2 regions of the Butyrivibrio sp. TB genome follow, and region 2 is predicted to be linked to the other one. Evidence: riboswitches for the same ligand, from Rfam matches in the RefSeq annotation. Region 2 holds a riboswitch; the other holds the start of a gene.
What was found. A riboswitch is a leader RNA that binds a small molecule or an ion and turns the genes downstream of it on or off. The one in region 2 is predicted to bind FMN.

Region 1 (4,434 bases), on a different contig from region 2:
ATAAAGAGAAAAAATGTCCATACATGAAAAACATTTGTCTTTGGTGGGCGCATTTTTTGTTAAATTTTTACATATCAATCAAACTGGTATTAATTATTTTTGCATAATTGGTAATATAATCAAGATCAGATCAGTGTTATATTATCTGAAACAAAAAGTCTGAGTGAATAATATCTCATCCATCTTTTGACATGCTTCATTACTTATCGTCATATGATGGCCAAGGAAACTTATGACACCTGACCCATATGATATTAATTCGCTTATAAAGGGAGGACATTATGAAAAAGACAGAAAAGAACCAAAGACTATTAAAGCTTGCATATGCAGGTCTTATGGCTGCACTTTGTTATGTAGGATATACAGTATTTCCTGCAATAGATGCGGCGGGAACCAAGATTCATGTAGGTAATGCATTTGTTGTGCTTGGAGCACTGCTTCTTGGCGGTGTATATGGCGGCTTTGCAGGTGCTATTGGACTTTCAATAGCGGATATCCTCGGCGGATTTGCAGCAACAGCTCCCAGAACATTTATCTGTAAGCTGCTTATAGGACTTATCGTTGGCCTTGTTGCACATAAAGTTGCAAGCATATCCCACAATCATGATAAGGCTTATATTGTAAGATGGTCCATAATTGCAGCAGTAGCCGGTCTTGCTTTTAACTGCGTGTTTGAGCCGGTCCTTAAATATATCTGGTATACCATTCTCATACCTAATGCAGACAAAGCCCAGTCAGCCATCGGTTCACTTCTTGCAGTTACCAGTACAGTAACTGTTATCAATGCTGTTACCAATTCCATAATAGGAGTGATCATATATCTTGCACTTCGTCCTGTTCTATTTAAGACAGGTCTTCTTGGAGCAGTAGATGGAAACTATTCTGAATCCAAAACAGTTGCATAAAAATGTATTTGACAAGTATATAAAAACTAATCTATACTATGTGGCGTAAGCTTATGCTTACATAAAATTAAATACTAATAATAAACTTCGGGGCTGGGTGCGATTCCCAACCGGCGGTATAGCCCGCGAGCCTTATGGCATGACCTGGTGAGATTCCGGGGCCGACAGTAAAGTCTGGATGAGAGAAGTAGGATTACCTTCGTACTTGTATCTATAGTTATAAGATTATATCAATATTGATGATATAGCTATTATTGTATGTAGCTACTTATTATCGGATTAGTAGTATTATCATAATTACTATTTATTGATATAAATACAGATATAGTATATGAATCTTTAAGATGGTGATGTGTCTCTTTCCGAAGGGGCACATTTTTTATTGGTTCTAAGGGGATAATTCTTATCATATTAGTCGGTATTCTTCTGGGCTTATCATATCTAAGCCATTTACTCATCATCTTATCGGATTCCCATATCCCCGAAGAAAAAGGGGGAACAATTGAATCAAAACAACCTAGTATGCACTGCTTCGCAGTATGTTAATTCCTCAATAGAATCTGATCTTGATCCGCAATATATGAGGCGAGCTATCGAACTGGCACTATCAGCCAAGGGACGTACTAATCCCAATCCCATGGTAGGAGCAGTGATAGTCAAGGATGGCAGAGTTATAGGTGAAGGCTATCATCACAGATATGGCGATCTTCATGCTGAAAGGGATGCTATAAGGCATCTTAAGGAAAGCGCTCAGGGTGGGACTATATATGTGACCCTTGAACCATGCTGTCATTATGGCAAGCAGCCGCCTTGCACATTGGCAATTGTAGAGGCAGGGATCAGTAGAGTTGTTATAGGTTCAAGAGATCCTAATCCTTTGGTGTCAGGTCAAGGGGCAGCATTTCTTAGAAAAAATGGAATAGAAGTAATAGAGGATTATCTTAGAGAAGAGTGTGATGGGATCAATCCTGTCTTTTTCCATTATATTGTGAACAAGGAGCCTTACGTTGCCTTAAAGTATGCGATGACAGCTGATGGAAGGATTGCTACAGACTTTGGGGACTCTAAGTGGATCACAGGTCAAAGGGCAAGAGCATACGTTCATGACCTAAGAAGCTACTACACAGGTATCCTTGCAGGGATAGGCACGGTTCTTGCAGATGACCCGTTGCTTACCTGCAGACTTTCCGGGGGAAGGAATCCTATAAGGATCATAATGGATAGTCATCTCAAGATTCCTCTTGACTGCAACCTTGTTAAAAGTATAAATGAAGCCCCGTTGATAGTAGCCTGTCTTGATAAGTATCTTACTGATAATGAGAATTATGAAGAAGAAAAAGAAGATGATGAAGATAAGGTAAATAAAGACAAAGAGGATAAAAAAACTAAAGATAAAGAATCTGATCATAAAGATGCTAAAGATAACGAGGCAATTAGAAAGAAAATCGCTGCTCTTAAATCTATGGGAGTAACAGTACTTGGAGTTGCCGCGCAAGGCTCTGGCGGATTCACCCAATATGATCTTGAAGATGATCATAAAGATAATCACGAAGAAGATCATAAAGAGAATTATAAGGCTGATCATAAAGCTATTCCAACCCATGAGACTAAAGCTGAATGGGCGGATGATTCAGGTGAACATATAAGCGTTGAAGACCTTTTGTACAAGCTTGGTAAGTTAAAGATAGACGGAATCTTAGTAGAAGGTGGCAAGCATATAAATGCAGCTTTTATCGCGGCAGGGAAGGTCAATAAGATATACACATTTGTAGGAGCACAGATTGTCGGCGGAAGCGGCACTTATACCCCAGTTGCAGATATTGGCATTTCGAAGATGGAAGAAAGCATAAGGCTGTCCGATCCTGAGATAAGAGCTTTTGATACAGATGTACTTATCGAGTACGAAGTTCAGCAAAAATCCAATACTAAAAAGATTAAAAATATATAAAGCCTCATATCAATGATAGATAACATACTAAAAGTAAAAAAATAATAGTAGGAATAAATAATAGCAAAGGAAAGCCATGTTTACAGGAATAATCGAAGAAAAAGGAAAACTTCTTGCAAAGCAACTTAATGGCAGCAGCTCGTACATTAAGGTAGGAGCATCCAAGGTTCTTGAAGGAACAAAGATAGGAGACAGCATAGCAGTTAACGGCGTATGCCTTACAGTCACTTCCATGGACGATACATCATTCACGGCAGATGTCATGCCGGAAACTCTTAACAGGACAGGGCTTGGAAGTCTTAAAAATATGGAGCATGTCAATCTTGAAAGAGCGATGGCAGCAGACGGCAGGTTTGGCGGTCACATAGTCAGTGGCCATATAGACGGAACGGGCAGGATCGTATCACTTATACGAGATGGCATAGCTATTCGCGTAACTATAGAAGCTTCTGAAGATATCTTAAGCCTGATCATAGAAAAAGGTTCCATCTGTATAGATGGCATCAGCCTTACTGTTACTGATGTTGGTAGTAAGACCTTCAGCGCATCAGTCATCCCACATACAGGATTCCAGACAACTCTTCTTGATAAGAAAAAAGGAGATATCGTCAATCTGGAAAATGATGTTATTGGAAAATATGTCATGAAGCTTCTGGGAATGACAGGCAGCCATGTCAAAGAAAATAGAAGTGATCTAAAAACGGAAGGTTTAACAGGATCTTCTCATAATACAAATACGCTGTCGCATAGTGGTATAACAATGGATTTTCTTGAAGAACACGGATTTTAATATACCACGCTACTAAAGTAACAAGACTGAGTAATGAATAGAAAGAAGGATAGAATATGAACTCAAATTTTGACCAGACATCTGTAGTTAAGGCTCTTGAAGATCTTAAGAATGGCAAGATCATAGTAGTTGCAGACGATGATGACAGAGAGAATGAAGGAGACCTTATCTGCGCTGCAGAATATGCAACTCCGGAGAATCTCAACTTCATGGCCAGTATCGGTAAGGGCCTTATCTGTATGCCCATGAGCGGCGACATAGCAGCAAAGCTTAATATACCGATGATGGTAACAGACAATACAGACAATCACGAGACAGCATTTACAGTATCCATAGACCATGTAGATACCAGCACAGGAATTTCAGCTTACGACAGATCGCTTACAGCTATGAAGACAGTATCTGATGATGCAAAGCCCGAGAACTTCAGAAGACCTGGACATATGTTCCCTCTTGTGGCCAAAAAGGGCGGAGTCCTCATCCGTAATGGACATACCGAAGCAACCGTAGATCTGATGCGACTTGCAGGCCTTAAGGAGTGCGGCCTTTGCTGCGAGATAATGCAGGAAGATGGTCACATGATGAGAGCAGATGGGCTTAAGAGACTCTCAAATGAATACGGACTTACTTTTATCACGATCAAAGATATCCAGGACTATATCAGAATCCATGAAAAGCACGTTGTAAGAGAGGCAACAGTCAATCTTCCTACGCAGTATGGCATGTTCAAGGCATACGGCTATGTCAGCGATGTTACTGGTGAGCACCACATCGCACTGGTTAAGGGCGAT
Region 2 (4,434 bases):
CTTTAGTCCACCACTTACATCATGAAGATCTGAGCCTTCCTGATATCCATATCTATCATTGATCTTATTGTAGTTATCCAGAGTAAATACATTGCCGTTGTAGCATACAGGGCAAGAGCTCATCATAAGAGCCTTTTCAAATACTTCCATATCAGGAACACCTTTATAGAACTGTTTCCTGATACGTGGGTGTATAGTCAGCTCCTTAATAGGGTATCTGGCATATATCTTGGACAGATGCTCCATCTCAGATGCGTCAAGATAACCGATTCTGGTCTTAACTGATAGTTTTCTTGCATCATCGCCTAGAGAATCGAATACTTCGTCAAAGAAGGTACCTAGCTTATCAGGCTCTTTTAAAAATCCTGAACCTCTACCCTTAGCTGTAACTGTGCCGGATGGACATCCAAGATTGAGATTGACTTCATCATAGCCCATTGAGGTGAGCTTTTTGAAGATCCATATGAGCTCTTTAGAACTGTTGGCCAGAACCTGAGGTACGACCCGCATCCCTTCGTTGTTGGCAGGATCTATCTCCCTCTCATCACGTTTTTTGATATAGTGATCAGGGAATACACTAATAAAAGGGGTGAAATATGTATCCACCCCTCCAAAATACTTATTGTGAAGCTGTCTGTACAGATATGTTGTGATGCCCTCCATGGGCGCATAATATATGTTCATCTATATAAATCCTAAAAATAACTTATTTACCGGCAAGGAACTTATCGATGTGATCCTCAATGATCTTCATGAGTCTTGTTCTTGCTTCTACACTAGCCCATGCAATATGAGGTGTTATAAGAAGCTTAGTGCTGTCCTTGATCTTAAGAAGAGGATTGGACTCTTCGATTGGTTCAACAGAGAGTACATCAAGACCCGCAGCACGGATAGTTCCGTTTTCAAGAGCATCAGCAAGATCCTTCTCGTTAACAATAGGACCACGTCCAAGGTTTAAGAGAATTGCAGATTTCTTCATCTTGGAAAGGGCGTCCTTATTGATCAGGTTGGCGGTTGCGTCATTAAGCGGTGCATGGATAGATATAATATCGGATGTTTCTAATAATTCGTCAAAAGAAACTTCCTTATATTCTGAGTCATGGTTCTTGCCGGATGTTGAATAGTAGATTACATTGCATCCAAAAGCCTTGGCAACGCTTGCAACCTGCCTTCCGATAGCACCAAGACCGATTATGCCATATGTCTTGCCGCAGAGCTCTCCAAATCTTTTTTCAAAATGTGTGAACATAAAATCTTTGGTATATCCGTCTGTCTTAACATAGTTGTCATAGTATGCAAGGTTTTCAAAAAGATAGAACAAAAGAGCAAAGGTGTGCTGTGTAACTGTCTGAGTAGAATATCCTGCAACATTGCGCCATTCAATGCCTTTTGATGCAAGATAGTCAAGATCGAGATTATTGACACCTGTTGCTGTGACACATACAAGCTTTAGATTCTTGGCAGTTCCGATTGTCTTTTCATTGATCGGGACTTTGTTAAGGATGATAATATCTGCATCCTCGACCCTTGCAGGAACTTCCTCCGGCTTTGAGAAGTCATGTATCACAACTTCTCCAAATCTGTTAAAAGGGGTTAGATCAATATCTTCACCTATTGTTTTGCGGTCAAGAAATACGATTTTCATAAGTGGCCTCCATATTCTTAGATTGATATATTTACTTATCAATATTATTTTTAGATTTTGAAATAGACCTATGTCATTCATCATAATATATCGCCCTAAGACCTATTTCAAGATAAAAATACCTGTGGAGCAGTTGTATAAGTAAAAACTGAAAATTCGCCTTACCACAAATGGTGGCGTATGTTTGGCAAGTGCTAAGTTTGAACAAAAATAAGTTGCAAAAAATTTATTTGACCTATTGACTCATATTACATTGCGTATTAACATAGCACTTGAAAACAAAATAAAACTTCGGGGTTGGGTGAGATTCCCTACCGGCGGTATAGTCCGCGAGCTTTGATAGCATGAACCGGTGTGATTCCGGTACCGACAGTAAAGTCTGGATGGAAGAAGGATATGCAGATCTTATGATCTGTAGGATTATGGATGAATTGTTAGCCCCGGATATATGCCGGAGCTTTTTTGTTGTATGTAACACAAAAGTCCGATATGTCCCAAACTGTGGATTTATGCTGGCAAAAGATGAAAATGCCCACAAAAATCACGCTTCTAAGGATACGCATTCATCCTGATTCCTAAATTCACAACGCAGGCGTAAAACCAATAATTCCCGAAAATAACACATGTGTACAGACATAGGAGGGATAAAGAAATGACCAATGGATTATTTGCTAGTATTGCAGAAAATGTAGAGTATGTGATAGGCTTTGCGATCATCATCGCAGCAGCTTTTGCTATCGCTATCGTATGTGAGAAGCTGGCACAGAAGATCAACGGAATTAAAGAGCCCATGCTCAGCACCAGAAAGGTAGTAGTTATAGGAACATTTGCAGCTATATCTGTTGTTCTTATGATGTTCGAGATTGCGCTTCCTTTTGCACCATCTTTCTATAAGCTGGATCTTTCTGATCTTCCTGCTCTTATCGGTGCATTTTCATTTGGGCCGATGGCAGGCGTTATGATCGAGTTTGTGAAGATTCTCTTAGAGCTTGTTATTAGAGGAACTTCTACAGCATTTGTAGGAGAACTTGCCAATTTTGTTATAGGATGCTGCTTCATACTTCCGGCATCTATTATCTATACTTTCAAAAAGACCCGCACTATGGCGCTTGTATCCTGCATCATCGGAACACTTGTTATCACTATTGTAGGAAGCCTTATGAACGCATTCTACCTGCTCCCTGCGTATAGCGCACTGTACGGAATGCCTATAGATGCATTTGTAGGAATGGGTGCTGAAGCTAATAATAACGTTACAAGTATCTGGACACTTGTATTGTACTGTGTAGTTCCTCTCAATCTTATCAAGGGCGGCATTGATTCTATTATTACAGTATTTGTATATAAGAGGATCAGCGTAATTCTTAAGAATGTTACATTCGTACCGGCTTCAAGAAAGAAAACATATGCAGAATAATTTTTTTGGAGCTTATGATCTGAATTTGATAGATTATATGTATAGTAGGCAGTGGCAGTTTATATGTCACTGCTTATATTTTTAGTTAAAGAGAAAAAGGCAGTGTACAAATGCCCCGGATATTGCATCTAATAAGCAGGAAGCTATAAATAAAGTCTTAGATTATTCCGATATACAAATTGAGATAGTGTCGTCGATTTAGTGTACGGATTCTTTTGTATTTAATAAATGTGAATGATCCGGCACACTGGTAAAAGTAGTAGTTGCAAGGATGCGTATATAGAGATTGCTTCACCGGATATGATCAGTGATAGAAGCGTATATCTCTTTGGAAAGGAGTCTGTTATGGCATTATCAAATGATATCGCGCGTATAAGCGCGGCACAGTCTATGTATGACACATCGTCATACAATAAATCCGTCAAAAAAGAAGAGCAGTCAGATAAAACCAAAGCAGCTGAAAACAAGAATACACCAAAGGTTACAGGCAGGACAGTAGGTGATGTTCAGCTAAGTGAAAAGGCTGCAAAGTTCTATGAGAAGTTTAAAGCCAAATTCCCCGGTATGGACTTCGTCCTGGTATCCAAGGATATGAAAGAACAGGTCGAGTCCAATGCTGCTGCATATGGCAAGGCCAATAAGACAGTAGTTCTTATCGATGATGAGAAAATCGAGAGAATGGCTAATGATGAGAAGTATGCAAGCAAGATAGAAGCAACTATCAAAGGTGCAGAAGCTCAGATCAAAGCCCTTAGTAGCGGTCTTGCATCTACTGGAGCAGATGTTCAGGGATACGGCATGAAGATTAATGATGACGGCACAGCTACACTTTTTGCAACTTTAAAGAACTCTTCAAAGGCTCAGAAAGCCCGCATTGAGAAAAAAGCTGCCAAGAAGAAGGCGGAAGAAAAGGCAGCCAGGAAACTGGAAGAAAAGAAAGCCCATAAGAAGGATAAAGACAGGGATATCAGCAATAAACATATTAGCGATAAGGATGAAAAAGTTGCAGATAATACTAACAAAACAAGGGACAAAGATAGAATTCCTGATGAAGATGAGTATGTAACAATTACAGCAAATACCGCTGATGAACTCCTAAAAAAGATTTCTGATCAGGCTATGCTCTTTAGAAGCGACAGCGTCAGAACACAGGAAGAAATGATGGTAGGACAGCACTTTGATTTTAACATATAGACTACCGCCAGTATTTTGATTTTTAACTAAAACTACCCAACTTGGACGGACCTGCCCCTGCAAAGACTTTGGAGATGCCGGTCCGTCCAAGTGGGTGGTTTTAGTTTTGCAAAAGCAGGGATTGCCTCTACAGATCAATCCCTGCTTTTGTTACGCTATATAGGAATAAGACATCGCC

Region 1: linked by a shared signal. The riboswitch ahead of ribD (bifunctional diaminohydroxyphosphoribosylaminopyrimidine deaminase/5-amino-6-(5-phosphoribosylamino)uracil reductase RibD) and the one ahead of BMX21_RS18730 (ECF transporter S component) in region 2 are both predicted to bind FMN.

The regions. Positions count from the first base shown of each region.
Region 1 covers NZ_FOER01000004.1:138,020-142,453, forward strand. Annotated here, with positions in the region: gene BMX21_RS04055 (ECF transporter S component) at 282-905, shown strand; FMN riboswitch at 985-1,099, shown strand; gene ribD (bifunctional diaminohydroxyphosphoribosylaminopyrimidine deaminase/5-amino-6-(5-phosphoribosylamino)uracil reductase RibD) at 1,408-2,853, shown strand; gene BMX21_RS04065 (riboflavin synthase) at 2,930-3,643, shown strand; gene BMX21_RS04070 (bifunctional 3,4-dihydroxy-2-butanone-4-phosphate synthase/GTP cyclohydrolase II) at 3,700-4,434, shown strand, end outside.
Region 2 covers NZ_FOER01000045.1:5,036-9,469, forward strand. Annotated here, with positions in the region: gene BMX21_RS18720 (tRNA dihydrouridine synthase) at 1-684, opposite strand, end outside; gene BMX21_RS18725 (D-2-hydroxyacid dehydrogenase) at 707-1,645, opposite strand; FMN riboswitch at 1,929-2,044, shown strand; gene BMX21_RS18730 (ECF transporter S component) at 2,298-3,062, shown strand; gene BMX21_RS18735 (DUF6033 family protein) at 3,408-4,256, shown strand; gene BMX21_RS18740 (ion transporter) at 4,384-4,434, opposite strand, start outside.